3 regions of the Lacrimispora sp. YZC11 genome follow, and region 3 is predicted to be linked to each of the others. Evidence: a T-box and tRNA genes for the amino acid it is inferred to sense, from the RefSeq annotation. Region 3 holds a T-box; the other regions hold tRNA genes.
The links. The T-box of region 3 lies ahead of leuS (leucine--tRNA ligase). A T-box ahead of a tRNA ligase gene usually reads a tRNA of that ligase, here a tRNA-Leu.
Positions count from the first base shown of each region.

Region 1: it has a tRNA-Leu gene. The T-box ahead of leuS (leucine--tRNA ligase) is inferred to sense a tRNA for this amino acid. The anticodon was not compared.
Region 2: it has a tRNA-Leu gene. The T-box ahead of leuS (leucine--tRNA ligase) is inferred to sense a tRNA for this amino acid. The anticodon was not compared.

Region 1 covers NZ_BAAJYQ010000005.1:13,278-24,247, forward strand. Annotated here, with positions in the region: gene AC27IJ_RS03195 (ABC transporter permease) at 1-303, opposite strand, end outside; gene AC27IJ_RS03200 (extracellular solute-binding protein) at 712-2,289, shown strand; gene AC27IJ_RS03205 (alpha/beta hydrolase) at 2,291-3,055, shown strand; tRNA gene AC27IJ_RS03210 (tRNA-Leu) at 3,447-3,530, opposite strand; tRNA gene AC27IJ_RS03215 (tRNA-Leu) at 3,583-3,666, opposite strand; tRNA gene AC27IJ_RS03220 (tRNA-Leu) at 3,825-3,908, shown strand; tRNA gene AC27IJ_RS03225 (tRNA-Asn) at 3,973-4,045, shown strand; gene AC27IJ_RS03230 (uracil-xanthine permease family protein) at 4,147-5,484, opposite strand; gene AC27IJ_RS03235 (hypothetical protein) at 5,954-6,100, opposite strand; gene estA (esterase EstA) at 7,456-8,895, opposite strand; gene AC27IJ_RS03245 (HD domain-containing protein) at 9,601-10,970, opposite strand, start outside.
Region 2 covers NZ_BAAJYQ010000020.1:311,152-322,121, reverse strand. Annotated here, with positions in the region: gene AC27IJ_RS22960 (response regulator transcription factor) at 1-617, shown strand, start outside; gene AC27IJ_RS22955 (sensor histidine kinase) at 621-1,964, shown strand; gene AC27IJ_RS22950 (aspartate ammonia-lyase) at 2,046-3,482, opposite strand; gene AC27IJ_RS22945 (LysR substrate-binding domain-containing protein) at 3,630-4,574, shown strand; tRNA gene AC27IJ_RS22940 (tRNA-Leu) at 4,649-4,734, opposite strand; tRNA gene AC27IJ_RS22935 (tRNA-Tyr) at 4,775-4,856, opposite strand; gene AC27IJ_RS22930 (glycoside hydrolase family 13 protein) at 4,937-7,000, opposite strand; gene ftsH (ATP-dependent zinc metalloprotease FtsH) at 7,372-9,189, opposite strand; gene hpt (hypoxanthine phosphoribosyltransferase) at 9,202-9,729, opposite strand; gene tilS (tRNA lysidine(34) synthetase TilS) at 9,722-10,970, opposite strand, start outside.
Region 3 covers NZ_BAAJYQ010000006.1:25,206-36,175, forward strand. Annotated here, with positions in the region: gene AC27IJ_RS06360 (P1 family peptidase) at 1-54, opposite strand, end outside; gene AC27IJ_RS06365 (polya polymerase) at 220-459, shown strand; gene AC27IJ_RS06370 (AI-2E family transporter) at 492-1,640, opposite strand; gene AC27IJ_RS06375 (alanyl-tRNA editing protein) at 1,653-2,807, opposite strand; gene AC27IJ_RS06380 (hypothetical protein) at 2,960-3,226, shown strand; gene AC27IJ_RS06385 (hypothetical protein) at 3,279-3,431, opposite strand; gene AC27IJ_RS06390 (hypothetical protein) at 3,509-4,099, shown strand; gene AC27IJ_RS06395 (hypothetical protein) at 4,158-4,445, shown strand; gene leuS (leucine--tRNA ligase) at 4,612-7,026, opposite strand; T-box leader at 7,132-7,381, opposite strand; gene AC27IJ_RS06405 (CPBP family intramembrane glutamic endopeptidase) at 7,563-8,474, opposite strand; gene AC27IJ_RS06410 (winged-helix domain-containing protein) at 8,663-8,875, shown strand; gene AC27IJ_RS06415 (GntR family transcriptional regulator) at 8,900-9,646, opposite strand; gene AC27IJ_RS06420 (hypothetical protein) at 9,659-10,306, opposite strand; gene AC27IJ_RS06425 (hydantoinase/oxoprolinase family protein) at 10,323-10,970, opposite strand, start outside.

The DNA.
Region 1 (10,970 bases), on a different contig from region 3:
ATTCAGAAGCAATGCAACTAAGATCGGCATAGGAAAGAAAAATGCCAGATTAAGCAATGATAAGGTCAGGGTATTACCTAAAAGCTTCATAAAAGATTTATCCGTAAAAAAACGGATGAAATATTTAAGCCCGACCCACTCGCTGTCAAAAAAGCCGAGAAACGGCTGGTAGTTTTTGAATGCAGCAATTAAGCCAAACATGGGACCGAATTTAAACAGAGCATAATAAACGATGCCCGGGATCAGCATGGCATACAGCCACTTATAGGACATGATTTTTTTCCAATCGCTCTTTATTTTCATATCTTCTCCTTTCCGGATTCGCATCCTGTTTTTGATCGTTTGCTTCAAGAACTCTTCTATGTCCTTGCTGTAAGCAGCTCGTCAGCATACTCACTGAAGCTCGGGGATATCTCCTACTGACATTATATTTACATAATATGGATAACTCAATAATCTTGTTTTTCGCTCTTTTGTACAATCAAGCCAAGAAACTTTGTATGAATTTTATCCCTCATGCTCATTTTCTTACCTTGAAAGTAAATGAGCATGGTTGTATTTTTGAAAATGAGTATTTTGTTGATTCCATTGCATTTCCATATGAGAATTTCAGGGTAAAGATGATTATTGCTTTATCTCGCATCCAAACCTACAATTTAAGTGTGTACACGAGAACAAAATGATCTATCATGATTGAATTTGGAGGTTTATATGGGTTTATTAAAAAATGTAAAGTTAGGAAGACAGATCCTTTTTGTATGTTTTACATCAGGCATGGTATTATCTGCAGCCGCGTGCGGTAAGAATACCGCCAGTTCTTCCTCTGGTTCTTCTGACAGCCAGACGAGAACAGAAGGAAGTACTTCTCCATTCCAGGACGCTGCCGATCCATTGCCGCAGATTACGCTTATGGCAAACTATACCGGTGCGGAGGCTCCCACCGATGACAATCCGCTGATACAGAAGATTTCCGAATATACCGGTTCTGAAGTGAAGGTCACCTGGGTTCCGCAGTCCGCCTATAGTGAGAAGCTCAATACTCTGATCGCCTCCAAGGACCTGCCGCAGATCACCACCATCCGCGAGGTAAAAAACGCCGGTTTTGTCAACGCGGTCCGCTCCGGAATGTTCTGGGACATAGGGCCATACTTAGACCAGTTTCCTAACTTAAGCCGGATTGATAAAACGGTTCTTAAAAATGTCCAAATTGATGGACAGCAAGTCCTGATACCGAAAGTGCGGGAAATTTCCAGAGAAGGCGGAATCATCCGCCAGGATTGGCTGGAGGCTGTAGGTATGGAGATGCCTGCCACAATAGAGGAACTTCACGACGTTCTCTATGCATTCACCTACAATGATCCGGATCAGAACGGCAAAAACGACACCTATGGCTTCTCCTTAAAATACAATGCCCTTCCCCGCTTTTCCACCTTGTTAAGCATCTATATGGGCGGACCGAACACCTGGGGGATTGATGAAAATGGAAATGTTATGCCTGAATTCTATTCTGATACCTACACGAAATCCCTTACATGGTTCAGACAGGCTTATTCCGAAGGTTTATTTAATCAGGACTTCCCCATCTGCAAAGATGAAATGCAAAACTTCACATCCGGCGCAGCCGGCATGCTGTTTCTGGGAAACTTAGAAGACGCCGCAACCCGCGTTACCGATCTGGCTGCCGTTTTCCCCAATGCCACGACCGATATCTTCCAACTGTTAAAAGCAGAGCCTGACACCCCCTATCATATTACCGGCTATCAGGGATATACCGGCGGCCTGGCGTTTTCAAAAACAGCAGTCAAAACAGAAGAAGAACTGTTAAAACTGTTGGCGTTTCTGGATAAATTGGGCGACCCGGAAATGGCGGACGGCATGAACTGGGGTATTGGAGGCGAATCTTATACCGTGAAAGACGGCGGTGTGGAACAGACAAAGGAACAGTCCGAGATCTATGCCCGCAAATACAACGATATCCGCCAGATTACTCCTTTCTATACCACTCAGAACCTAACGGCTAATAACCAGCCGGAATTAAACCAGAAAATTATCCGCCTCATGAATGAAAATGCCCAGTATTCGGTACACAACGTTGTATTGCCGTTCATCTCCGATACCAATGTGGAAACCGGCGGCGATTTAGAAAACCAGATCAATGATGCCAAAATCAAATATGTGATCGGAGAGCTGGATTTAGACGGCTGGAAAGCTGCCATTGAGGACTGGAAAGCTGCAGGCGGAGAGCAGATAATCAAGGAGTATACCCAACAGTACCAGGCAGGTAAATAATATGGCCTTTCTCCATTGTGAGCTGAAAGCCGAATCCATCCGCATGGTCACTTCTGTCTGCGCGATCCTTCCGCAGGATTTCTGTCAGACGGACCGGCCGGTCAAGACTCTGTATCTGCTTCACGGGCGTTCACACAACTATTCCGTCTGGACCCGATATACCAGCCTGGAACAATATGCAGAAGCCTACAATACCGCCATTATCATGCCGGAGGTAAATCGAAGCTTTTACATCAACATGAAATACGGACTGGACTACCAGACATACATATCGGAAGAATTGCCGTATTTATTCGAATCCATGTTTCATATCAGTACAAACTCAAAAGACCGTTATATTGCCGGAATGTCCATGGGCGGCTATGGCGCTCTGAAAACCGCCCTTCTTCATCCTGACCGGTATGCTGGCTGCGGAGCCATCTCCGCTGTCACGGATATTCTTAAGCATGTAACGGAAACACCGGAAAACCACCCAAATAAACAGGAGTTTCAGGGAATATTCGGTGAACATTGTGACCTTGCTCCGGAAGATGATATTTTTTTCCTGGCCTCCCGGGATGCCGACGCCCCCTCCCGCCCTGATATTTTTATTGCCTGCGGCAAAGAGGATCATCTTTATCCTGAATCGGTACGGCTTCACCAACATCTTCAAAGTCTGCCTTACAAGGTTACCTTTGAAGGATGGAGTGGGGTACACGATTGGAAACTTTGGGATGAGGCGGTAAAACGGATGTTGAAACATTTCTTTGCCGGGTCAGTGATATAGGAGTTTCCTTATCTTAAGAAATATTAAACAAGGGGTAACCTGCATTATCAGCTAAGTTACCCCTTGTTATATCATACGATTTGTCTTCATCTTCAGATGTATATTCTTACTCACATAGCACATCAAGTGCCTAAAAAATCACTTGAACTTGTAACCAGTAAGAAAACGAAGTTTCTATTTGCTTCTCCTATAACTACTAGTCTCTTACCGACTTCATCTTCTTAAATTATGACAGTCTCAGGATAGTTCCTTGCGAATCACCCCGTCTCTTTATTAACGTAAAAAGCCGAGGATTATCACTAAATCCTCGGCTCAAAATAGGTAAAACCCCAAAAAGCTTAATGTCCTGCGGTATTCTCCACAGGACATTCTAATTAGGTTTAAATTATAATGCGGGAGATGGGACTTGAACCCACACGATCATACAACCACAAGATCCTTAGTCTTGCCTGTCTGCCAATTCCAGCACTCCCGCATGTCATATATATTTTGAAAACCACGCAGCTATGACAATCTGCATAGTTTCATGCAGAAGAAGGGACTTGAACCCTCAAGGTATTGCTACCACACGGACCTGAACCGTGCGCGTCTGCCAATTCCGCCACTTCTGCATTTCGTTGTTATCTGTCGTAACAACAATAGTTATTATAGTATACAAGCTCTTATATGTCAACAACATTTCTCCAAATTTTTCAAATATTTTTTTTGTATATATTTTTCAAAAAATATTGACAATTTCACTTTTAAGTGCTAAGATAAAGCTCGTTGTGCGGGAGTGCTGGAATTGGCAGACAGGCAAGACTAAGGATCTTGTGGGTGTATGCTCGTGTGGGTTCAAGTCCCATCTCCCGCATTTTTTTAATATTTTTTTTTTCCTATTGACATATTTCTCTTTTTGGGTATAATAAATCATGTATTCCTCGATAGCTCAGTCGGTAGAGCAAACGGCTGTTAACCGTTGGGTCGTAGGTTCAAGTCCTACTCGGGGAGTTTTTTATTGCCAGGAAATATAAGGCACATGTAATTATGGATAACGAAAAAGCGCAGGCATCTTTGTCAGCGCTTTTTCGTTATCTATTGGAATATAAGCCCTACTCCATCACCTCTGCCGGTTTTTCAATTTCCATTTTTTCCGGAAGTATGAGGTTCAGCCCCAAAGCCAGTACAAACACAACAGCCACACAGTTTTCCGCAAATACATCCTGAATAATTTCCGGGAATATATGAAAAATTTCAGGAATCAGGGTAAATCCGATTCCCACGCTAAGCGACAAGGAACTGATAATGGAATTTCTCTGGCTAAACCCGGCCCGGGCCAGCATCTGCACTCCGCTTATGATGATTGATCCAAACATCATGATAGTACAACCTCCCAGCACGGCCTCAGGAAGAGATGCAAAAAAAGAACCAATCGGTGGAAATAAACCTGCCAGTATCATACAGGCAGCCCCTGTCATGATGGTAAAACGGTTAACAACCTTCGTCATTGCTATAAGTCCCACATTCTGACTAAAAGAAGTAACAGGCAGGCATCCGAACAGAGAAGAAATGCTGCTTGCAAACCCATCACAGGCAAGAGAACCTGATATCTCCTTCTCCGTTATCTCACGGTCAAGACCCGAAACCACCATGGCCGTGGTATCGCCGATTGTTTCGGTTGCAGAAACCAGGAATATCACCACAACTGATAAAATAGCTCCTATATGGAATTCTGGAATAAAGGGTAAAATCCTGGGCAAAGATACGAACCCACCGGCAAATAACCCGGACAAATTCACAATTCCAAGTATAGCAGAAAGTATGTATCCCATCACCAGACCAAATAATATGGAAAGCTGCTTCCAGAAGGATTTGGCAAAGATGTTAAACAGAATGCTGCTGAGAAGCGTCACAAATCCTATCAGAAGGTTGGTTGATGACCCAAAGGAATCACTATAACCACCCCCAAAGGATCTGGCTCCAACGGTTAAAAGAGAAAAACCAATGGAAGTTACCACACATGCTGAAACAATGGGAGAAATCAGTTTTCTCCAATATTTTGCGAAAAGCCCCAAAGTTCCTTCAACCGCACCTCCAACAAGAATGGCACCCAATATGCCCGGATATCCATACTTAACGCCAACCGAGCTTAAGATGGTAACAAACGTAAAGCTAACCCCCATGACGATAGGAAGCTTCGCCCCAATCTTCCATACCGGATACAACTGAATTAAGGTTGCTATCCCAGCAACAAACATGGCATTCTGGATTAACATAGCCGTCTCCCCCTCACTCAGCCCTGCCGCTGCCGTCACAATGACTATCGGGGTTAAATTGGCTACAAACATAGCCAGTACATGCTGTAGGCCGAATGGTATGGCCTTTTCCAAGGGCACACGCCCATCCAGCTTGTAAATATTGTTCATGCTGATTTCTGAGTTGCTTTTCATATTCCTTCTCCTTTTCATGGTATTTCGATTTTTCGCAAAAAAATGGCCCGAAATTAAAGGGCAGCAGCATCATGCCATCTTTCTAGTCCTGACATAACAAAGACCGAACTCACCGGCCTTTATCCAGGGTAGATATAAGGCTGATATTTAATTTATTTATTTTCTACAAAAAATCCGATATATCACCTTAAATTATAATCATTTTTTATATATTTGTCAACAAACTATTGATTATCTGAATTTTTTTTAGGTAAGATCGTCAATTCTGAAGAAATCACCGGAATCACAATAGCCCCGAAGACAAACGTCCCGGGGCTAAATGATCGTTAAAACCTTTTATTATTTTATCTTGTTTCCTATAGTCAGTCACATTATTAAGAGCACATATTGATCCCTTAAGATGGTATACAAACGCCTGTTGCGGCGCACATTCCAAAGCAGAAACTCTCAGCCTTCTACAGGACTTCTCTTATCCTGCATTAATTGCATCAGCAATCATCATCGTTGCGCCAGCGGGAAGCGCTGTTGCATCCATCACGAAAACCTGCACAGTAAGCTTCTCTTCTTTCCTTTTCACACATATCTTTCTCTTCTTCGCAATTACATCTATTTTCACAACAACAATTATTCCAGTTGTTTCCGCAGTTACAATTACGTCTGTTATTACAGCCGCCCCATGAACAACCCATATTTACACCTCATTTATTTATTTATATTTTATTATATGGGGGCATTATAAAAGATGTGAATGCTGCGGAAGATAGCATTCACCGCCGATATTTATATAGAAAATTTCGAATTTATCCGGTTAGCAACCGTCTTTCTATATTGCAAGTACATTGTGTATTTGTATGTATCTATTCTAATCTATTTTATAATAGGTAAGTACTGATTAATTTACCTTTGGCGGGCTTGAACTAACGAAAGTATGCCATTTATCATTTACTACTCTTCACATTCGTCGATTTCCTCTTCCCGGCGACTGCTTTTTCTACAACCGTCTCTAAAACCTCTCCAATAGGCTTCTTTTATTGCTTGTTTACACCGTTCACACTCACGATCGCGGTCACAATCACACTCGCTGTTCACGGTCGCAATCGCACTCGCGCTCACTGTCGCAATTATTAAAACATCTGCATTTGCATTTATAACTGCTCATATATTTAACTCATATCCTATCGCACTACACTATAGTATATGGGACAGATAGACAAGATGTGTAAAAGCAATACTATCCACCTTCTACTCTGCTTACCTCTGATACCGCAGTGCCTAACCTGATTAAAATAATTCTAGTGGCCGACGATAATCTGTCAGCATTCACTATTTCCCAACGCTTCGTCCTCAGATTTGTGTATAACTAAAGAGTGTAAGCCTGTAATAATTTGCTGATTAATGTCGTATTTTCAGACATTAACAATCAATCCACAATTATTTCCACAATATTGTGGATAAGTGTCGTTTGGGATGTCAAAAAAAGTGGCGAATGAACACCTCTATGAATAGTTTTCGTAAAAGAAAAGAGACAGCCAAAAGGTTATCTCAATATAACGGGTAAAGTCCTATGGTGAGTGGCCTGTACGTATGCAACACTGCATAATTTATTATTGAGGGGGCCTCCACACCAATTGTATCTGGTGACTTTATAGAAAAGGACGGGAAGCTTATCCAAGCAGAACTTGATGAAAAAGGGAATCCAATAGATGATGACTTTTACGATAAAGAGAGATATTCCATTGGATTTTCTATAAAAGATGATGAAATTATTCGAATTTGGATTTGTAATAATGGCTTCTAAGATGTACGAAGAATTAAATAACTTACATCTATTTATAGGCGGGTATTCGGACCCGCCGTAATATTTAAGAAATAAAAATGTAACGAAAATTGATAAAATTCTTTAAAATCTGCTCGCTGCATGTTATTTTAGTTGTGTAAAGTGGCAGAATGGAAAGTTATTATTCCATTTATTTATCTTGACAAATTACTTAAAAAGCTTGCATAATCCATATACCAGTCTTTAACGTTACCAAATGTGCCTACTATGTCCATATGATCTGTATTTATGATTCTAGGCATTGCATTCCATTGTCCTATTTTAACTCCACCATTGTATTGTTCAATAACATCATTAGAACCTAACTTAGGCCCATCTTGACTAATACAATTTACAACCCCATCATTTGGAAACCATTTCTTATCAATGATTGGAAGATCTTTTTGATTACGTGAATATTTTCCCATTAAGTTTGCTGTTGGATAAAATATAGGATTCATTGGGCCAATTTGTGCTACTGAATGTCCTGTAAGTATAGATTCTGTAGTTGCTTGCGTTGTCCAAGAAAAATAATATACATCTGGTTGAGCTTTTACCCATGTATTGAGTTCTTGTGCACCTTCTGTGGATAAATCATAAGTTGCTATATCTTTTGTACTATTCCAAATATTGCTTTCTAAAACCCTTTCAATATAATCACGCTGAGATTCTCCATTTTGCTTTTTTAATCCCCATTGATCTAATTTTAAATCATATATTGAACTAAATAATTTGTTTTTACCAGTTATTGTTCCTAATACACCAAATGTATAACTTATTAGGTCTTTTGCCGGCATTAGATCTGATAAAGTTGTACCATCATTAGGTGTAGATATAGTACTAACACTATTGATCCAATGTTTTCCACCTTCAAATAATGGTGAAACATTTTCTTGTCCACAATTTATTTCCTCTTCGCTTCCTTCACTTAACAGCTGTGTAAGTGTACGTATGGTTTGTCCACCCATACTATGACCTATTAAATGTATTTTATTTTCATTGCTTATATTTTTATATATACCTGGATATGTCCTTCCATATCTATTATGTTTAAATTTTTTTGCATGAGCTTCTCCATAATCTGCTGTTCCACCTATTATATAAGCGTAAAGTTCACAAGCTCTATCCCAGTTACTAGATAATGGGCCTACTGTTGCTGTATAAGTCTCATGTCCTGATGCATTTAACTTTTCTTGAAGATCAACTACTCCACCCCAATATTTATATCCTAATAATTCATCCCTTCCAAAGCCCATAAAGCCATGAACTAAAACAATTGGATAATTATTTCCCCCTATCATACTCCTAGTGTTTACTTCTGGAAATTCTACCGAAAACTTTAATGGAGGCATTTTATTTATATCTTCTTCACTTTTAACTTCTTCTGCCGAATCTATTAAATTGTCTATATCTTCTAATGTAGGTATTTTTATTGTCTCATCTGCACCTTTTACTTCTTTTTTAACAGTAGATGCATCCACCTTCTGTGTTTCTTGTGCCTTTGGTTCATCTGCTCTTACAATTATTGAAAAATTTGTTAGTATCATAGAAAATGCTAATAAAATAATAGTTGCTTTTGTTAAATTTTTTTTCATTTCACTTCTCCCCCTGATTCAATTTTTAAGTAATAGAAACATTAAAACCATGTAATACTAGATACTAATATGTAGCTTTTTCATATTAATTCCCCCCTTATAAAACTGATACTAGTGGTTGCGTGCTTAATATATCAGACATTTTTTACCAAATCAATATAAAATCTGGAATTTACTAATAATTCAATAAAAAATTAAGGATTAAACAATAACCGTAATGTATTCGTAATAAATACAAAAAACCGTTGCATGGTAAATGAGTAATCTACTATGCAACGGTCCTTTAGACAGTTTCCTTATTTTCTACTATCGAACTATGTGATAGACCATTCTCTTTTGTAAAAATTTCTGTGCTGTCCATAAATTTGTACCTCCTTAATTTTTTACTTCCAGCCTCACATTCCGCAGAGCCGGCAAATAAATTCGGAGCATACCCAGGAAGGAGTCCCTCCCCTATATATTCACAGGAAATAAACCTGGAATTTTCAAATAAAAAGAGCCATAATCAGTTTTTAGATACTCTCTAAAACTGATTAAAGCTCTCTATTATATTCTATTTTTATTTCTTATTAATCACAACATATTAGAGAATAGTATATTCCCGAATATAAATTATTATTTATTAATTGATTTTATTATTGCATTTTATATTTTATATCTATACTTAAACCAGTTATATTAAAATAGAGAGTAAATCACTTCTATTTAATTACTTTTTTTAAGCAAAGAAAAGGCGCTCTCCATACAAATTTTCTCAAAAACCGATTCCGCACTTCTATCATCATTAAGAATCTTCTCGTCAAATTTAATATCCATCTTTTTTAGCTGCCCAGTCAACTGATCCAAGACCTTCTCCTGAATTAGATAACCACATTTATTCATCCAATCTTCCACTTGGTCTATGTTTTGGCTGATTTCATGTCGGGATACGTTCAACTCAAGTCTTGCACAAGCGGTCAAATTCACATTAGCTTTACAGCAACCAAATGGCACGATAGCCTCCGGACGAACATCTACACGAATTCCGTCTTGGCAAGCTAACGAATTCCCAAAATCAATAAGTCCTACCTGGTCTGGACAATACACCCAGTTTTCACTGTCTATTAGGTTGATTCCTTCATATTCAGTCATTCCTCCTAAAGCATGTTCAGGGATCATGCTGTATTTTTTAAACTCATTATCAAAAAATCCTATCACGTCAAATAAATAATCGTTCCATTCTTTTTGCTCATCTATATATGATAAATCATTTTCTATGTTTATTTCCATATAATTATACTCAGTCATAACCTCCTCAGGATCATCTAAACCAATCACCCACTCCTCTGGTGATTCTTCATCGTTTTTTAAACAAAGAACTGATAGGTATTTTACTATTTCCCCTTCATAACACAGAAATCCATGCACTGACTGCCATTCTATTCCCATGTCATAATCTTCAATTTCACAACTAACGAACACGATCCCTTGTCGGCCTAGGTCAAAGTGATCTTCGTCTGTCTGTACTTTTATTACATTAAAATTGGAGGATAAGTTCAAATATGCGGTTTTGAATGATGCAATATTTTTCATCTGCTTATTTTGAATCCGATTCCAAGGACCACTATACACTTTCATCCTTTCCGCGCACTGATCCCTCAATTTCACGCTGAGAAGCCTAGCTTGATGAATTTCCTTTTTCTTTAAAGCCATTTGCAGATTCTCAAATATCCTTCTCTGATTTTCTATATAGTCCATTGCTTCACTTCCGTCCATTAACTCATAAAGTGCCTCCATCTTGACACGACATACTTCAACAGCGTTTTTTTCTTTCTCTCCAAAATTTAATTCTTGAACATAATTAAAGATCGAATTGATATGCTTTTGTTCTTTCAAATATGGATTAAGCATTCGATTTCTTTCATTCTCCATACCGTCAATACGGCGAGTCAACCAATTAGCCGACCATTTAGTTTTTTCTACCTCTTCTTTTGTAACTCCCAGCTTATTCTCCAATTCTTTCAACTGATCCAAGTCGATTACGATAATATCAACACTAGGACAGCAAAACATTTTCTTTAAATACTCCCACAGCT
Region 2 (10,970 bases), on a different contig from region 3:
AAGGACATGAGGTTGTTGAAGCAGCTGACGGAATGGAAGCTGTTGAGGCCTGCCGCAAGGAATCCTTTGACATCATTATAATGGATATTATGATGCCGGAACTGGATGGCTTTTCAGCGGTAAAAGAAATCAGAAAAACATTAGATACTCCCGTTATTATGCTATCAGCACGGGGGGAGGAATATGACAAGGTTTTAGGGTTTGAGGTTGGCATTGACGATTATGTAGTTAAGCCTTTTTCTTCTAAGGAGATCATGATGCGTGTAAATGCTATCCTGCGCAGAACACAGAAAAACGCGGCTGCAAGTGATAATGACAATGGACATGTCATATTCCGAAAAGAGGGATTTGAAGCAGATTTGACCGCCTATAAGGTTTCAATTGACGGCATTCTTGCAAATCTTGCCCCAAAAGAATATGATCTGCTATTCTTCTTGATTCGAAATAAAAACATCGCTGTTCCACGCGAAAAAATTCTCACAGAAGTATGGGGATTTGATTATTACGGCGATGACCGGACGCTGGATACACACATGAAGTTACTGAGAAAATCCTTAGGCCCTTATGCAAAGTTTATTACTACTTTACGGGGATTAGGTTATCGGTTCGAGGGCTAGCATATGAAAAAATCACAGCGGTTAATGTGGAAAATCTTTATCTTTTTACTTGGTTTCTGCGCGTTGCTTCTTGTTGTTTTATGGCTGTTTGAAACAGTATTTCTAAGTAAAATGTATGAAAATATTCGAAGAAAAGAAATAAACAACGCGATTGCTTTGATAGAAAAAAATATTGACAATCCCAATCTCAATCAAATTATAATGCAGCTTGCCGACGATTCGGAAATACTTGTGACTCCGTCACATGATTTCATACCGCCAAACAGGCCAAATCCCGATAACAGGCCAAACCCTGATAACAGACCTCAAATGCGGCAGGCAATAACCGAAATAAGAAATTTTGTCACGTCTGATGGCAGAACCGTCTCGCTTACTTTTTATGCAATTATATCTCCTGTCAACGCAACGATTTCTACGATAAAAGTTCAGTTGTATTATGTTACTGGCATTATGTTTGTTTTATCCATTGTTCTGGCATTTATCATTGCAAAAACCGTTTCGAAACCGATTGAAAAACTGAATAAGAGCGCAAAAATTCTGGCAACTGGAAACTATGATATTCATTTTTCAGGTAAGGGCTACAGAGAAATCCATGAATTATCGGATACATTGAATCATTCTGCTTCGGAACTTTCAAAGGTGGAACGGTTAAGGCGCGAACTTATGGCTAATATCTCCCATGATTTGAGAACTCCTCTTGCTCTAATATATAGCCATGCTGAAATGATGCATGATTTCCCTGATGAAATCACTTCGGAAGAAACACAGACGATCATGGATGAAACCCAGCGGCTTTCCTCTTTAGTAAATGATATTCTTGATGTCTCCCGATTGGAAACCGGCACAATGGAGCTAAACACGGCAGTCTATAATATTACTGAAAGCATTGATAAAACCGTTAGCAGAATTGCCGACTTGGTTAAAAAAGAAAATTACAGCCTTGTTTTCGAACATGACGAGGAGGTCTTCGTAAATGCGGATGAAGTTAAAATAACACAGGCAATCTATAATTTGCTGACGAACGCAATTCATTACAGCACAAACGATTTGACTATTATCATTCGGCAAAAAATCATAAACGAACTGGTCAGAATTGAAGTGGAAGATCATGGTGAGGGCATTGGCAAGGATAATCTGTCTTACATTTGGGACAGATATTATAAAATTGATAAAAGGCATAAACGTGCGATCACAGGAACCGGTCTTGGACTGTCTATTGTAAAAAAAATTGTTGAGCTGCACCAAGGCAGCTACGGAGTGGATTCGCAAGTAGGTAAAGGCAGTGTGTTCTGGTTTCAGATACCAGGAATTAATAAGGTCCAGCCAAAAGAAGAACAATCAAGTTAACACAGTTAAAACGCCTGACGAACTCAAGGTTTCGTCAGGCGTTATATCGTTGTGAATCCACACCCCCTATAGGTACAGCGGTTACGCTTCCAGCTTTTTCTTTAACAATAAATTTTTCCCTGATATCCCTGGCTCTGTCATTTGAACCGGATCTAATATATGGTCCAGTTCTTCTTCGCCTATAAGTTTCTCCTGGAGAATCAGAGTTCTTACGGGTTTGCCGCTTAACATGGCTTTCTTAGCAATATCTGCCGCCTTTTGGTACCCAACATGCGGGCAAATCGCTGTGATGATTCCGACACTGTTATCTACCAGGAAACGGCATCTTGCTTCGTTAGCCGTAATGCCAGATACGCAGTTATCTACAAATGTCTGTACGGCATAGGCAAGAGTGTCAATGGACTGGAACATGCAATAAAAAATGATAGGTTCAAATGCATTTAATTCCAATTGTCCGGCTTCTACGGCCATGGTGATGGTTACATCATTCCCAATGATGTTAAAGGCAACCTGATTCACAACTTCAGGAATCACCGGATTTACTTTTCCAGGCATGATGGATGAGCCATTTTGCTTAGCAGGAAGGTTGATTTCATGAAAGCCTGTTCTTGGTCCGGATGACATCAGGCGAAGATCATTGGCAATTTTAGACAATGTCACGGCGCAGGCCTTGACAGCACCTGATACGGCAACAAAAGAATCAAGATTTTGTGTCGCATCTATCAAATCTGCAGCCTGCACTAATTCCATATTTGACACCTTCGCTAAATTAGGCACAATACGTTTCAAATAATTTACATCAGCATTGATACCTGTCCCTATGGCTGTTCCACCCATATTCAAAGTACACATTTCTTCCATGGCTTTGTCAATGCGGCGAAGGTCACGCATAATTGCTGTTGAATAAGCCTTAAATTCCTGACCCAATCGAATGGGGACTGCATCCTGCATCTGGGTGCGTCCCATCTTCAGGACATGGTCAAATTCGTCAGCTTTTTCACAAAATGCCTGATGCAGCCGGAGAAGTTCTATTTTCAGTTTTTTAAGAAGCCTTAAAGAAGTCATTTTCCCCGCGCTTGGAACGACATCATTTGTGGACTGTCCACAGTTTACATGATCATTCGGATTTACAATGGAATAATCGCCCTTTTGTCCGCCAAGAAGCTCAATCGCACGGTTTGCTATCACTTCGTTGGCGTTCATATTCAGAGAAGTTCCTGCTCCGCCCTGAATCGGATCAACGATGAAGTCTTTGCGGAATTGTCCAGCCAGAATTTCATCACATGCCTGAATAATCGCTTCTGCAGTTTTTCTGTCCAGAAGACCGATCTCAAGGTTCGTTATGGCTGCTGCTTTCTTTATGTAAGCAAGGCTGTTAATGATTTCAGGGTGAATGTTGAGACCGGTGATATGAAAGTTTTCTGCCGCGCGCATCGATTGTACGCCGTAATACACATTACCCGGCACATCTTTCATTCCTATGGAATCCTTTTCGACTCTGTAATCTATGTTATTTATGCTATCCAATGACTAATCCTCCGTAATCGGTAAAATACCGTTTTGTATTGTATTTATTATAAAATTTATTTATAATATAATCAAATACGTATATTTGTATAATTGGTATAACTCTAAAGTTATAACTTGAAGCAGAGGAGGTTTATAGTGTTTAAGGGGATGGATTATGTATACCTGGTATACAAAGAACAAAGTTTTTCCAAAGCAGCAAAAAAGCTTTTTATTTCGCAGCCTTCGCTGAGCGCTACAATAAAAAGAATCGAGCTTAAAATTGGATATCCGATCTTTGATAGAAGTACAAAGCCTTTGACTCTAACAGAGTGCGGAAAAAAATATATTAAATCCGTGGAGGAAATGCTCTTTATTGAGAGTGAGTTTTACAATTTTGTAAATGACTGGGGAGATTTAAAAATAGGAGAGCTGATTTTAGGAGGAAGCAGCCTTTTTTCTTCATGGGTACTGCCCCCTTTAATGGGCGAATTTACAAAACGTTTTCCAATGGTTAAGGTAGAGTTGATTGAAGAGAGCACAGCGGAGTTGGCATCGTATCTTCAAAACGGCAGAATTGATTTGATGATTGATAATTGTTCTCTGGACAAAGGGATATTTGATAACAGTATTTACAAGGAAGAACATTTGCTTCTGGCTGTACCGAAAACCTTTGAAATTAACCGAAAAGCAGAGCAGTACCAGGTTCCGGTGCAGCTGATTCTTGACGGCTCCTTTTTGGAAGAAATGATTAAGCCAGTACCGCTGAAACTATTCGAAAAGGAACCATTTATAATGCTGAAGCCTGAGAACGATACAAGGAAGCGTGCTATGGAAATTCTTCAGGATCATGGCATTACTCCAAATATTGTATTTGAACTTGACCAGCAGCTTACCTCTTACAATATAACTTGTTCAGGAATGGGTATATCCTTTATCAGTGACACACTGATTGCACAGGTTCTTTCTCATCCAAATGTTGTTTATTATAAGATCAAAAGTGAAATTTGCCATCGGAACTTATATTTCTATTGGAAGACGGGGCGGCGTTTCACCCGGGCAATGGAGGAATTTTTGAAAATTGCAGGGAGCAGAAAAAGCTGATATACCTGTTTTCTATATCAAGACAACAAGAGACCTTGTACTCCATATCAGAGTACAAGGTCTCTTTCTTATCATGCCGGCGACCGGAATCGAACCGGTACGGGCGATTAAGCCCGCAGGATTTTAAGTCCTGTGCGTCTGCCTGTTCCGCCACGCCGGCATTCTCATATACCGTTTCAGTTCTCTGCAACGGTACTGACTGGGTGGAGAAGGATTCGAACCTTCGAAGTCGTCGACAACAGATTTACAGTCTGCCCCCTTTGGCCGCTCGGGAACCCACCCATGCTTTTTATTAAGCAAGCGAGTGTTATTTTATCACAGGGACATTAAAAAATCAAGTTTTTTTATAAAAAATAAATTTTCTAATTCTGGTCAGCCACCAGTAAAACAGAGCTTGTTCCCGGCATGGAGATAAGTACCTGGCCATCCTTCACCTCATAGGGAACTTTGCCTACATTATACCCGTTTTCATAGGTCAGCATGTATCGGGACATGGTCTCTCCATCCTTCATTCCCAGCTGCCATACTGGGATACTGACCTGCCGCTCTTCTGTAAAATTATTGACTGCCACGGCGCAAATGCTGTCCTTGCAGAAACGTCCATAGGAGATGAGGTTCTTCCCGGCCAGAAGCTGTTTTAAGGATCCTAGGCGCAGTGCCGGTATGCTGTGATGAAGTCCCGTCATATACCGGTGAAACTCGATCAGCTCCAAATCCTCTCTGCCCCAGGGATAAGTTCTCCGGTTATCAGGATCCGTCCAGCCGCAGACGCCGGCCTCGTCCCCGTAATAAATCGTGGGAGCGCCGGGCCAGGTCATCTGGATCATTACCGCCTCCCTGAAAATCCCGTTGCGAATGCCCTGGGAAGCCGCTTCCGGACCAAGAGTGGAAGTCCGTCCCACCTTGCCGTTGGTTCTGGTCATAAAGCGGGAATGGTCATGGTTTGACAGCTCATTCATGGCCACCTGGACGGAGCCTGTCATCATGCGGCTCATATGGTAGTTCATGGACTTAAAAAAGCTTTCTCCATCTCCGAACAGGCTGGGGTTGCTTTCATCGCTGTGTTTCTCCATGCCCGTCAAAAACCAGGTTACCGGCTCCATGAAGGCGTCATAATTCATGACGGTATCCCACTGGTCGCCCTGGAGCCAGCTGGAAGGGTCCCCGTAATGCTCTGCCAGCACAATAGCCTCAGGATTAGCCTCCTTCACCGCCTTCCGGAAATCTCTCCAGAACTTATGGTTGTACTCGCTGCTGTGGCCCAAATCTGCCGCCACATCAAGACGCCATCCATCCACATTGTAGGGCGGAGAAACCCATTTCCGGGCGATTTGTAATATATACTCATACAAAGTCTGGGAATCCTCATAATTAAGCTTAGGAAGGGTTGCATGCCCCCACCAGCCGTCGTAAGAACTGTTATAGGGCCAGGCTTCTTCATCGTAAAATTTAAAAAACGTCCTGTACGGACTGTCCTTTGACACATAGGCTCCCGGCTCGTACTTTCCGGACATCTCATAGATCCGTTCGCCATCCAGCCATTTATTAAAAGAACCGCAATGGTTAAATACTCCATCCAAAATAACTCTCATCCCCCGTTTGTGCACCTCTTCCACAAACCGGGCGAAAAACTCATTGCTGGCTTCTAAATTCTCCTTATCCGTCGTCCGGATCATGTACTTTGCAGCAAGCCGGCTATCCTTTGCATCAGTTGCCACCGGCTGCCCCCCATCCTTAACGATCACGCCATAATGGGGATCAATGTAATCATAATCCTGGCAGTCATACTTATGATTGGATGGCGATACAAAAATAGGATTAAAATATAATACGTCAACGCCAAGGCTCTTTAAATAATCCAGTTGATTCCATACCCCCTGTAAATCACCGCCGTAAAAACACCCTACATCCATCTGGTTGGGATATTTCCCCCAGTCCTGTACTTTGGATACCGGACGGCCAATATATACATACTCTCCATCCACCGCATCATTGGTCTCGTCTCCATTGCAGAACCGGTCCACATATATCTGATACATGACGGCCCCTTTGGCCCAGTCAGGCGTAGTAAAACCAGGAACAATACGAAAATATAACCCTTCCGGATTATCCCCGGAAACACCCAGCCGGTTATAATAGCAGACTTCTCCGCCCTTAACCACCTTAAAGCTGTAGCTGATTTTTTCATGTCCTGCCGTCAATTGATATTTATAATAATCAAACAACCCTTCAGACTCCGTCTTTTCCATGGGCGTCTCATAGTCTAACCCCTCCTGGATATAACAGACCTGGTCCACATTATCCTTGGCCGTTCGGAAAAACAGAATCACATCTTCCCCCACACCGGGTTCTGCCGGGAATCGGAAACTTTCTGTCTCATCGGTAAATAACGCATCTCTATTTAACGTCTCAGCCTGGAAGCACATATGATTTTCATTTCCTTTCTCGTCATCTATACATTCTATTTTATCCGATTGAATCAAAATATACAACCCTACCTTTTTTATTAACAGGCATAAAAAACGGTCAGCGGGGCAGCTGACCGTTTTTCGGAGAAGGTATTTCGTTTCTTATGGGGTGTAGCAAAAACTATATAATGTATTGGGGGGGTTTACGATTATTACTATACCATGTCTGTGAAAATAAGTGTGCACAAACATCATTTTTTTACTTATGATTTTTTATGCACTTTTTCTCCGCCCCTGCACTAGACACAAAAAAGCGCAGATTCCGGGGCGGAAACTTAGATATTTTCCCGGTGTCTGCGCTTCTATCCTATTTAAGCCTGCGAGGATTCTTAACCTTCTGCTGCTGCAGAAAACAAACTTTCGAATTCCTGCTGGCCGATCTTTTCTTTTTCCATGAGCAGCTTACAGCAGGCGTGAAGAATCTCTTCATGCTTTATAATGATGTCTTTCGCCTTTTCATAACACTCATCAATGATCCGTTTTACTTCGTTGTCAATGGTATTGGCTACCTGGCCGCCGTAGCTCTTGGCATGGGCCAGATCACGGCCAATAAAGACTTCATCACCGTCATTACCATAATTTATCATGCCCACTTGATCAGACATACCGTACTGGGTCACCATGGCCCGTGCTGTGGCTGTAGCCTGCTTGATGTCCTGGGAGGCTCCGGTGGTGATATCGCCGAAAATGATTTCCTCTGCAATTCTTCCGCCTAAATCCACCATGATATCCTGAAGCATCTTGCCTTTGGTATTGAACATATGATCATTTTCCGGCAATGGCATGGTATATCCGGCAGCACCGATTCCCGTGGGAATGATGGAAATGGTATGCACCGGGCCTTCATCCGGAAGCAGGTGGAATAAAATCGCATGACCAGCTTCATGATAAGCTGTAATTTTCTTTTCCTTTTCGGTTATTACCTTGCTCTTTTTCTCGGCCCCGATTCCAACCTTTACAAAAGCCCTGTCAACGTCAGCCTGGCTGATAAATTTCTTGCTGTTTTTAGCCGCATAGATAGCTGCTTCATTCATAAGGTTCTCCAGATCCGCACCGGTGAATCCCGCTGTTGTCTGGGCGATCCTTTTTAAATCCACATCTTCTCCCAAAGGTTTCTCCTTGGAGTGAACCTTCAAAATTTCTTCTCTTCCTTTTACATCAGGCCTTCCGACTCCTACCTTCCGGTCAAAGCGTCCGGGACGCAGAATCGCCGGGTCTAAGATATCCACACGGTTTGTGGCCGCCATAACGATGATCCCTTCATTGATCCCGAAACCATCCATCTCCACTAAAAGCTGGTTTAAAGTCTGCTCTCTCTCGTCGTGTCCGCCGCCCATACCGGTACCTCTGCGTCGGGCTACCGCATCGATCTCATCGATGAATATGATACAGGGCGCGTGCTTTTTCCCTTCTTCAAACAGGTCTCTCACACGGGATGCGCCGACACCTACAAACATTTCCACAAAATCGGAACCGGAAATGGAGAAAAATGGCACCCCGGCTTCTCCTGCCACTGCCTTGGCGAGAAGGGTCTTTCCTGTTCCGGGAGGTCCCACAAGGAGAATCCCCTTGGGAATGCGAGCTCCCACGCTGGTATACTTCTGAGGATTCTTTAAGAAATCGACGACTTCTTCCAACTCCTCTTTTTCCTCTTCAAGCCCTGCCACCTTACTGAAGTTCACCTTATTCGCGTCCTTTGCAAGATGAGCCCGGCTTCTTCCAAAATTCATCATTTTGGCATTAGCGCTTCCTGCCCCTGCCCTGGCATTCATCAGCATGAAAAGAAAAACCAAAACTACCGCTGTCAGAATCAATGGAAGCGTAATAGTCAGGAATAAATTTTCCTTTTGTACTGCATCCACCGTATAGGTGATTCCATTGCGGTCCAAACGATCCTGAATCTCAATGACATTGGATACATTGGCCTGTTTTGACGAGTTGTCAGTCATGGTCATCTCGATCCTTCCCGTTGGGGGCGGGTCGTTCTGCCTGATGGTTGCCGAGGCTATGGTCCCATTATCAATCGCCTGCATCAGCTCCTGGTTGGTAATGATTCCACTCTTTTGGGGCAGCCTACTGGCAAATAAAAGCATGATGACCAGAAGGAGCAGAAAGCCCAAGCCTCTGAATGGTTGCTGTTGTTTCAACATGCTGCCTCCTTATTGCTGTTCTATAACTCCAATATATGGTAAATTCCTGTATATCTGATCGTAGTCAAGACCATATCCAATGATAAATTGATCCGGCACGGTAAAACAGGTATATTTCACCTTGACCTGATCTTTCACCCGGCGTTCCGGTTTATCAAGAAGTGTACACAACTCTATGCTATTTGGATTTCTCTGTTTTAACACCTCGATCAGATAGGCCAGGGTATTGCCGGAATCAATGATATCTTCCACAATCAATACATCCTTTCCTTCAATGGGATCATCAAGGTCTTTGGTTATCTTGACGATTCCGCTGGACACCGTTCCGGTGCCGTAACTGGATACGGACATGAAATCCATGGTAAGCGGCAGATTGATTCGCTTTGCAAGCTCACAGGTAAAGAAAACGCCTCCCTTTAAGATGCATATCAGATGAAGGGGTTTTCCTTCATAATCCTTGCAGATCTCATCTGCTATTTCTTTTACTCTTGCCGCTACCTCTTCCTCTGATAACAATATTCGTATCTTATCATCCATTGTTTTTTCCTCCGTTTAACTGCATTTGTATCACTGTACGGGTATCTTCTGTTATCTTATAATATTCACTGATCCGGTATCCGATGACCCAGAGGACATGGGAACCATCCGCTACAAGCGGTATTTTTTCCCGTTCCTCTTTCGGAATCTTCTCATCAATCATAAATGCCTTGACGGTTTTTGTGCCGCCACCGGCCAGTGTCATGTAATCCCCGATTTGCCGATACCTTACAGACAGTGCACATTTGATTTTATCATAATCAAGCCATTTCGTATACCCGTTTTTGGGAATTTCCTGGCCTTTTTTGTAGGGAAAGATCTTAAAATCCAGTTCAGGGAGTAAAACAACCCTTTCCTTATCCACCGATCCCTCCTGATTTTTCCTTTTTATCCACAATTCATCATAAATACGCACCGCAATAAGCCCGCAGGGCAGATCCACCTGCCTGCCGTCAGAACCAAAAAGAAGCGCTGCTGCGCTTTCCACGTGAGTCATGGTAATATCCTTCATGGATTGATTGACAGACCGGATCATTCTCCGGATCACATAGTTCTTTATAATGTCATCTTCCGCCAAAAGAGCTTTTGCATCAACTCCTTGCGCCGTTATTGCACCGGCCTCATCCGTTTCCCTTACCCCCCGGACCTTTAATATACTTTCTGCCTGTTTTTCCAGATATGCATCTGCCTGTGCGGCCATTTCTCCTGCATGAAGGATGTTTTCCCCTGCCCGTCTGTTGACCTGCTCCCTGATCTCCGGTAAAATCCGGCTTCGAATGCGGTTCCTCACATAATCCGTCTGGGCATTGGTGGAGTCCTCACAATAAGATATCCCTTTTTCCGCCAGATATGCAAGAATTTCCTCCCTTCCAACAGACAGCAGCGGGCGGACAATTTTGTCCCGTACCGGGCGCATTCCTCCAAGCCCTTTTAACCCTGTTCCACGGAACAGGTTATAAAGAATGGTCTCCGCCTGATCATCCCTGTGATGGGCCACCGCTATTTTTGTTCCCAAAAAGTCCTGGCACTCTTTCTCAAAGATCTGGTAACGCAGATGTCTTCCTGCTTCTTCTACCGACATACCATGTTCCCTGGCATATAGGGCTGCATCCACCCGGACGCAGGCAAAGGGCACTCCCAGGGTTTTTGACAGCTTCCCGGCGTAATCACTGTCCCGGTCTGCCTCTTTCCCTCTTAAGCCATGATGGACATGAACCGCCTTTAATTCCAGCCCCAGCACT
Region 3 (10,970 bases):
GGGACCCGGAGTCAGTCTTCCCGTGATAATGCCATATTCCCGTATCCTCTTCATGATCCTACCCTCCCTTTTTATATTTATGTTTCTATTATACATAAAAAATTGTGGTTTGACTTCATTTTCTGGTTGTTTCCATATTGTACCAAAGAAAAAACACTGCTATAATGAGGATGTAGGAATAGACAATCATTTCACGGACACTCCAAAGGAGGAATTCACATGAAAATTCAAAATATCACTGATGTAGAAAAATTTTTCAAAGTAATCGAGCAGTGCAAAGGCACTGTTGAGCTGGTTTCCAATGAAGGAGACCGGATCAACTTAAAGTCCAAATTAAGCCAGTACCTTTCCATGGCCACCATTTTTTCTAACGGCAGCATCATCAATGAGTTAGAGCTGGTTGCCCATGATCCGGAAGATGTGGAAAGACTTATTAAATACATGTATCAGGGTGAATAACAAAAAGAGGGATTTCAATAATCCCTCTTTTTTTATTGCGTACTATTATGTTTTGTTTTGGGCCGTCTCTTCTTTTCCAGCCTTTCGTTTACGATTCCCCGAAGGATAGCATACACCACGGAACAGAGAGGAATAAACACCAGCATTCCCACAATTCCCATGGCGCTGCCGCCAATGGTGACTGCAACCAGGACCCATATAGAAGGAAGTCCCACAGAGCTTCCCACTACATGAGGATAGATAAAGTTTCCTTCCACCTGCTGAAGCACAAAAAATATGATTAAGAAAATAACTGCATCAAGAGGCTTTACCATCAGCATCAAAAATGCCCCGATGGCACAGCCGATAAATGCCCCGAACATTGGTATCAAAGCTGTAAACGCGATCAAAACTCCGATGAGGAGTCCATATGGAAGGCGGAAAACCGACAGGGTCAAAAAGAACATGCTCCCAAGGATGACTGCTTCCAGGCATTGTCCCGCAAGGAAATGAGAAAAGGTATCAGAAACCAGCGTTAAAACCTCAAGCGTCCGCAAGGTTATTTCTTCCGGAAGAAAAGCCCTCATCAGCTTTTGAATCTGACGTGACAGAGTCTCCTTCTGAAGAAGAATATAAATGGCAAAAACCAGGGCAATGATAAAGGTAGTCATCCCGCTTATAATAGAAAGGGCGGCTGAGAAGGTTGAAGAAAGTACTGTCCCCGCTCCTTCGGATAAAAATCCAACCACCTTTTCCAAAAAGGATTTCCAGTCAATCTGAATGCCGCTGATATAATCTGCGATTTCAGGGTTCTGGGCAAACAGCCTCTCCGCTTCTTCCTTTAGGCCTGTAAGAAACGCCGGAATGCTGTTTTGCAGGCTCAAAACCGTTTCAAAAAGCTGAGGCATCACCACAAAAATAACGAGCAGCAGGACTCCGATTACAAACACCAGGGTAAGACAAAGGCTTAATGGCCTGCGGATTCTGCTCTCTTCCTTTACCGGAAGCAATTGCTCGATTCTGCGCATCGGCACATTGAGGATAAAAGCCATGACACCTCCCAGAAGAAAGGGCGAGATAAATCCCATCAGCTTCATGGCCAAGGCAAACAGGCTACGGTAATTCCAGCCTGCTACCACCACGATTACGGCGAATACGATCAGGCCCCGAATTTTTTTTATTGTACTGTCATTGATTTCCATCATTCTCTCCTTTTATGACTTATCCTCAAAAGCTTTTCTGATATCTTCCGGCAAAGCCTGAAAAGTGCCCTGGGCCATAAGGGCGCTTCCGCCTCCCCGGCCGTTCAGCCTTTCATTCAATGCTTTGCTGAGTGCTCTCATGTCCTCCCGGCCGCTTCCAAGGGCATATTGAAAGACGCCCTCGTCTCCGGAACACACCATAACAACGCTCCCCTTCTTTCCTTCATAAAGCATCGTGCAAAACTGCCTCAGCTGCACCGGAGTTAAGTCACGTTCAAATACCAGAAGAGGAGCATCTAGTTCCGGATAATCTCCGGTCTTTCTCTCAAGGAGCTCCTTGGAAAGCTGGCCGATCCTTCCATCCTTTTTCAGCCCTTCTTCTTTCAATCTGTCTACGGCCTCCAGGAGACGATCCGGTTTTGCCGACAACAGGACAGAAATGCCAGACACTGCCTTCTGTTTTTTGCGGTAATCTTGAAGAGCCATCCCTCCGCACAGCATGGTTACCCGGACACCGCCCTTATAATGAATCAGCCCAGTCACTTTCAGAATGCCGATTTCTCCTGCAGTCATAACGTGGGTTCCGCAGCATGCACACACATCACCTCCCGGAAATTCAATCAGCCGGACTTGTCCGGTCAATTCCTTTTTGCTCCGGTAATCAATGTCGGTAAGCTCCTCCTTTGACGGATAAGATTCCAAAACCGGGATATTCCGCCAGATGAGTTCATTGACTTCCGTCTCTGCCGCCTCGATCTGCTCCTGGGTCAGTATCCCGTTAAAATCAACCGTCACCTCATCCTTTCCCATGTGAAACCCTACATTATCAAGTCCATAATTCTTATGTACGATTCCAGACAATAAGTGCTCTCCGGAATGATTCTGCATGTTGCAGAACCTTCTCTCCCAGTCTAAGATTCCAGTCACCCTGCTGCCCGCCTTTAGGGGCTTATCCGTAATATGGACAATACCTTCCGGCCTCTCCCTTACATCAAGGACCACCGCTTCTCCCAAAGTTCCTATATCAGCCGGCTGGCCACCGCCCTCCGGGTAAAAGGCTGACCGGTCTAAAAGCACTTCGAAAAGGCTGTCTTTTCCCTGACTGCAATCGGTTACTATCGCTTCAAATATTTTTACATAAGGTCTGTCATAATATAATTTTTCCATCTTTTGCCCCTCATTTCTCTATTGTACTAATTATACACAACAATTGGATAAGTTCAATCATAACAATTCTAAAATTTTAAGAAAAATTGGAAACAGTGGCAAGCTGACATTCATACACTTACATTGTAAACAAATTATTTGGAGGAACCAATATGAGTGATCTGGCAGCAACTAACTGTGGATGCGGATGCGATTGCAACAACGGAGGCAACAACGGATGTGGCTTCAATCTGATTTGGATTATCCTTATCCTGTGCTTCTGCGGCGGCGGAAACGGCGGCTGCGGTGGCGGTTGCGGTGGCAATTGTGGCGGTGGTTGCGGCGGCTTTGGCGGAAATGATGGATGTAGTTGGATTTGGATCATCATTCTTCTGTGCTGCTGTGGCGGCGGCGGCTTTGGCGGAAATAACTTCTGCTAAGCGAAACATAAAACAAGGCCCGATCTTTTCACAGATCGGGCCTTGTTTTTATTTATGAACGGCTCTGGCCGTTATCTTTTCCAGGCCTTTGAAAAGAGTTCTGGCCACTTACTCCCTTTATGGAGCCCCTGTTCTGTTTCCTCTTCATACATTCTTCATCAATTTCATATACTGCATTTCCATCTATGATTAATCGGCTTTTCATATCTAAATCACTCTCCTGTAATACTAATATATGCAGACGCATATATTGTCAACAAGAAAAGTAAGGAATCTTATGCCATGAACAACGAGCAAGATATACGCGCAAATGATCTGGACTCTCTTATCGGCGATAATCATCTTCAGATGATGAAGGCTGCTCTGCCTTATATGGATGTTTCCCAACAGCGTTTTATGTCCTACTTCGTCAAAGTAAACGAGCTGCGCCGCACCATTAATCTTTTCGAAGAAGGAGAAGTAGCTGCCATGGGACTTAGTTCCCCAAGGGAAAGAGACCGGTCCAACAACTCACTTGAAATGCTGAATACCATAAAGGCTTTTGCGAATCCGTCAGAACAGGATCTCATTGACCTTATTATCAACTTCTCTCAGGGCCTTAGGATGGCTAACTCCTACCCTGACCCAAGCCCGGTACCAAGTTCCACTATTCCAGTCCAGGCCCAGTCCCAATCCGAAACACCTCCAAACAAACCAACGGGTAACCAACGGCAGCAGAATAATAATAATAATAATAATAATAATAATAATAATAATAATAACCCCTTTGGACGTATGCCTCTGGACCAGCTCAAGAATTTCATGCCGCCGGACCAGCAGTCCCGGTTTGAAACCATGCAACTTATGATGTCCGCCATGCAGCAGATGAATTAATCCATGTTCCTCCCCTGGCTCCCTTACCATATCTCATAGAAAGGAAGAAAAATAATCTATGAACTTCAACTGGAAACAAGACCCCAGACTAAGAAATATGAATCCGCAAAAGCTCTCCTTGCTGACTGAATTTGTAAAACGGGTAGAATCCACCCCAAAAGACCAGCTTGTTCCAACGCTTTTAAACTTAAATGCGGAAGCAAGCCAAAAAGGCATTCAGTTTAATGATGAAGAAACCGACCTTCTCATCTCCATTATGAGCGCCAACATGGGACCAAACGAGCGGAAACGAATAGATACCATGCGGATGCTTTCCAAAAATTTTATGAAGCGCAATACAAAATAAGAATAAGGACATTATGGGCGATTCCAATGGGGATCTGCCATAATGTCCTTATTCTGCACAGGCAGCGAGCCAAACAAACCTGCTTGCATGTATAGTTGGCTACTGCTGCGGCAACTGCAAGAAACTCGCATAACGTGTTTCTTGCAGCTTACCTCTCAGATAACAATTATTTGCACACGATATTTACAATTTTTCCAGGAACATAGATTTCCTTAACAATGGTTCCTGTTATCTTATCCGGGATTAAAGCCTTTCCTGCTTCAATGGCTTCTTCCTTTGATACATTTACAGGAAGCTTTGCCACTGCTCTGGTCTTACCGTTTACCTGGACTGCAACCTCGATCTCGTCATCCTTCATGGCCTCTTCATCGCATTCCGGCCACTGTGCATGGAATACGGAAGTCACGCCGCCAAGCTGCTGCCACAGTTCTTCGCCGATATGAGGAGCAAAAGGAGCAACTAAAACCACAAAGGCCTTTAATGTCTCTTTGTCTATGCCTCCGGTCTTTTTAGCCAGGTCGATCAACTTATTATTATATTCCATGAATCCGGAAATTACCGTATTTAAGTTAAACTGGTTGAAACGCTGTTCAATATCAAAAATCAGTTTGCTGCGCAGACGAAGCATTTCCCTGGTAGCTTCCACATTCTTATCGCTGCTTTCTTTTACCAGATTCCAGAAGCGGTGTAAGAAACGGCTGACGCCTTCGATTCCCCTGTCATCCCACTCTGCATCCAGCTCCGGCGGCCCTACAAAGAGCTCATACATACGGAGGGCATCACAGCCATAGTCACGTACCAAATCATCAGGAGATACCACATTTCCCTTTGACTTGCTCATCTTGATTCCATTCTTTCCGTTGATCATACCCTGATTAAACAGCTTGGTAAAGGGCTCATCAAAGTCCACCACACCGATGTCGTTTAAGAACTTGGTGTAAAAACGGGAATACAAAAGATGAAGCACGGCATGCTCCACGCCGCCGATATACATATCCACCGGAAGATATTTTTTCGCTTTTTCCTTGGATACCAGCTCGTTTTCGTTGTGACTGTCCACATAGCGGAGAAAATACCAGGAGGAACCGGCCCACTGAGGCATGGTGTTGGTCTCTCTCTTAGCAGGAGCGCCGCACACCGGGCATGTGGTATTCACCCATTCTTCAATATCTGCCAGAGGAGATTCTCCCGTGCCGGTAGGCTGGTAGCTTTCTACCTCCGGAAGGGTGAGAGGAAGCTGGTCTTCCGGTACCGGGACATTGCCGCAGTGAGGACAGTGGATGATGGGAATAGGCTCTCCCCAGTAGCGCTGTCTGGAGAATACCCAGTCACGAAGCTTAAAGTTTACGGTTTTCTTTCCAAGGCCCCGGGACTCGATCATTACAGGAGCCTCTTTTTTAAGGATGGAGGATTCCATTCCGTTCCACTCACCGGAATTGATCATGATTCCGCTGGCATCGGTATAGGCTTCCGTCATGTTTTCGATTTCCTTGCCGTCCTTTGAGATAACCTGGACAATCGGAATGTTGAACTTCGTTGCAAACTCAAAATCCCTGTCATCATGGGCTGGCACGCACATGATGGCGCCGGTACCGTAATCAGCAAGCACATAATCGGAAAGCCAGATGGGAACCTTGGCACCGCTTAAGGGATTTACCGCATAGCTGCCGGTAAATACGCCGGTCTTTTCCTTATCCTGAAGGCGGTCCACGTTTGACTTCATGGAAGCATCGTAGATATATTTCTCAACCGCTTCTTTATTTTCCGGGGTAGCGAGGCCAGCGGCAAGAGCGTGTTCCGGCGCAAGCACCATAAAGGTAGCCCCGTATAAGGTATCAGGTCTGGTGGTATAAACCGTGATGCTCTCCTCTATTCCGTCTACCTTAAAATCAACCTCAGCTCCATAGGATTTCCCGATCCATTCTGACTGCATTTTCTTGACCTTATCCGGCCAGTCAAGCTTATCCAGATCATTTAACAGACGGTCTGCGTATGCTGTGATTTTTAACATCCACTGCCTTAAGTTTTTCTTTGTAACTCCGGTTCCGCAGCGCTCACAGCAGCCGTTTACCACTTCTTCGTTTGCAAGTCCTGTCTTACAGGATGGGCACCAGTTGATAGGGAACTCCTTCTCATAGGCCAGGCCCTTTTTAAACATCTGAACAAAAATCCACTGGGTCCATTTGTAAAATCCGGGATCCGTGGTGTTAACCTCCATATCCCAGTCATAGACGGCTGCAATCTCATTGATCTGACGCTTGATGTTCGCCACGTTCTCCGCTGTGGATTTTGCCGGATGAACTCCCATCTTGATGGCGTAATTCTCTGCCGGAAGGCCGAAGGCATCCCATCCCATGGGATGAATCACATAATGACCCTTTAAAATCTGATATCTGCTCCACACATCGGAGATTACATAGCCTCTCCAGTGGCCTACATGAAGGCCGCTTCCTGACGGATATGGGAACATATCCAGACAGTAGTATTTCTCTTTCTTCCCATCGTCAACATTGATGGGGTTCTTTGCCCAGTTTTCACGCCACTTTTTCTCAATGGCGCTGTGGTTGTAGGATGCTGCCATAACAAAATTTCCTCCTTTTGCGAAAGGGATTCTCCCTGTTTTAAATGTCCGCGTACAAAGGCCGTAAGAGCACATAAAAAATGCGCCTCAGACCGTTTATACGGCCATAGAGACGCAGGATCTACCGCGTGGTACCACTCTATTTCATACAAGATTCGTATGCTCTCACTGGATATGGAAAAACATATCCGCCCGCTCTAACGGTCGGGACACCGGCAATGCTTACACAGAAAGCTTAGCTTCCTTCAGCATGCTACTCAAAGGCCAGTTCGGCTGCCATCCCCAACCGGCTTCCACCACCCGCCGGCTCTCTGCATGTTTCAGACAGATTACTATTCCTAATCACAGTATTTTTGCTAACTACAAATGTAACATAATTGACGAATTGTGTCAACCGTATTTTAAGAAATACCAGAGCGCTCCCCCCTATTGTATGGATTCCATATAATGCCTGTAAAGCTTTTTGTCATTTATATCCGGTTATCTTCACCCTATGACGGAACGGTTTTATAATTACTATTGTCTTACCTTTTCATTTAACCGGACGAAATGACGAAGGTCACAGCCGAAAGAAGGAAAAACAAGATCATTCCAAGGTTAAAAAAAAGTACCTTAAATGCTCCTTTGCCCCAGGTCTCCATAGGCCCCGGATAAAATACCAGCTTTCTTTGATTGATAATAAACAAAATGGTTCCCGCAAAAACTGCTCCAAGCATAAATATGGAATAGCCCACGGTAAGCAGCGGATCGTCTCCAATATGCAGGGCCACAATAGAGCCAAGAAAATTGATGATCATGTGAAAAATTATGGTATAGCGAAGCTTTCCTGTCTGAATATAAATATAGGCAAACACCATACCGATCCCAAAGGCATAAAAGAACTGGTAGAAATTTCCGTGGCTTAAGCCAAAGACAACACTGGATACCAGGATTGCCGCCTTATCTCCATACAACCGGATCCGGTCAATCAGGACCTTACGAAACAGTATTTCTTCGCAAACAGGGGCTAAAACCACCATAGTGACAAAAATCGACCAGGTGTTTAAGCCTTTCATCACTTCCTCTACCGGGTTGACCATGGGCTTTCCCAAAAGTGCACAGACAATGCTCATGAGACCCTGTCCCATAAGGTTTCCAAAAAACAAGGCGCTTATACAGACCAGGAATCCGGAAACAAGCATTCCTGCCCCGGCTTTCTTTGCCCTGGGCCTGCAAAAAACCGGCATATCCTTTACAATAAGGCAGGCAATGACTCCCCCAACCAGATAATTAGCCAGGGAAACAAATATCATGTACCAGTTTCCAAAGGTTATTTCCATTCCGAACCGGGACAGTGCAATAGCAATGACTCCTAACTCAAGCTGTATCACTATCGTTACAAGAAGGAATGCCCCATATCCGATTCCCACTCTTGAAAACGCCTTCCATGCATTTCTTCTGTCTTCCACTATTTCCATACCTCCTGCCAGTAGGTATCAGTTTATCACAAATCAGAAAAAAGCGCAATTATTCCGGGTCTGGCAGCCTGCCGGAAATCACGGTAAATCCAGGCATGTTCCGGATCGGCGTTACTAAAATCAGATTTTCCAGGTACGTTTCCGCAATATCATTTGACCGTAACGGATCATGTATACATTTGATCGCCTTGCCTCATCTCTCTTCCCTGATTGCCGCCTCTCCCCGTATGGGCCGCTCCAGCATAAAGGAAGCGCTCGCCAGGCGAGGAAACGATTTAAGCGAAGGAAAGCTGCGTTCCATTTTAAAGGAGCTTTCCGACGAAGGCCTCATTAAAATCAACCGCACCAGAGGAGGATGCGAGATCACAGAGCTGGGGATGACAGTGCTTTAAATGTTATTTTAAACCGGATCCGGGCTATGCATGATATTTCAGTTTTGTATCCACCAGAAAGTCAATGCCCAGCCCATCCGGTTCTCTTCTTATTTCTTTGTTTTCACGGTCAAACAAGTCCGGATATTTGGATACCAGGGGCCATTCCTTGCTGACCAATCGGTTCAGATGATGGTTTAAAACTCCGTGAAGCCGTTCAGAATCCTTTGCAAGGATGGCATCCACCATTTCTCTGTGCTGCTTTACAACCCCAGATTCAATTCCGGAGTCCGCCATGGCCAACATCCGGATTCTTCTGTAATGGCCGGAGTTGGCAGCCAGAATATCATTGCAGTATCCCTTGTTGGCTCCATCGTAGAAGATGGAATGAAAATACATATCCTCTGCCAGAAACGACCGGATATCTTTCTTTTTTTCAAGCTGCTCCTGTCTGTCTAAAGACATCTCCAATGCGGTGATCGCTTTTAAATTGCATACTGCCATAAATTCCAACATCACATTTTCTTCCACGCAAATCCTTAAAAACCGCTCATTGCGGACCTTATCATAATCAATCTTGGATATCATGGTCCCGCGCTGGGGAAGAAATGTAATGAGCCCCTCCTTGGAAAGGCTGATTAATGCATCCCTGACCGGAGTTCTTCCAACCTCATAAGACTCGCTTATGTCCTTGATACTGAATATCATTCCAGGACGCAGCTTTAAATCCAGTATATCGGATCTCAATACATCATAAATGGTATCTTCCTGGTTGTTTTCTGTGCCGCCCATGAATGCCTCCTGTTAATAACTTAATACTTCCCTGTACATCTTCAGGGCTTCGTTTGAATTATAATTATAATACAAAAGTATATCAAGCGCAAATGGTGAATAAAGAAATCCATTTATTTTCTTGGAAAAATACATGCCGGCAATCTCGGATAGCGCCCTAACGGTTGATTCACTCTTGTAGCCGAATAGTTTCCACAGAACCACCTTTTCCCTTCTGGTATAGATCCCCTCCTCCTCTTCCTCAAGGAAATGAAAAATCTCATGTCCCAGGATCAGCCTTTCAATCTGTTCCATCGTCAGCAGACCTTCCGGCAGCCCACATTTAGCTGCCAGCTCTATGGGTTCCTTCATGATCTGTATCCGGTCAGGAGGTGTAAAAAGGGCAAATAACACCCGGTCTGCTATCTGCCCACTGTCCGCATACTCCACGTTTAACTTCAATTTTCCTGCCAGTTCCCAGGGATCCCAGGTTCCCAGACTGCTCATGACTTTATCTGCCATTTCATATCCGCAGCAGATTGCATGTTCAATCATCCTCTTTTTTTCTGCTTCGCTGACCTTGTCGCGCAGGATGTCCCTGGAGAATGCATACATTCCCCAGGACAGATCATTCACCTGCGCCAAGCTTTCTGCCATTTCCCGCAATATCATTTCAGACATATCAATCTCCAAACATTTAATTCTGTTTTACGTTGGCTCCTACAATCATAATTTCTTCATCCGGCTCTAGAGATGATACCTCCAGATCAATCAGCAATTCCAACTGTTCAAAATCCTGGGCCGCAAAATCCGTGACTCGGGCACCCATACAAATGTAATAGTCCGGCCTTATAATCAGGTCCGTCTGGTAAACTGCCATATCATCCCAAAGCTGCTTTAAGGCTTCTAAGCAATCTGCCGCTTTTACCTTCCGGCACATACCTCTTCCTCTCTGCACCTTAATAAAGCCCTTTTTATCAACAATACGTATGGCACCGGGAGACTCGTCCTCCATATTTTCCCCATAGATATAGAAGTAATCCGAACTTGCCAGAAGCTTTGTTTCCTTATCTGCAATCCGCATATCCTGGGCTGCCAGATGCCTGGCTTCCGATTCATCGCATTCCTTTAAAAGATCCGCAGTCTTAACCTCTGTGGATCCGGTTGCAATCGCCGTTACCTTGGAGGTCTGAGAATCAATCTCAATGTGGATTTCTACCGATTCCGCCGTTGCTCCGGATTCAATCGCTTTGTTTAAAGCCTCATTCTTAATGGCGCGGATATCGTCCTTGGATGGAGAGGGTATAATCCGTTCCACCACATCCCGCACCATGGAAAGAGCAAC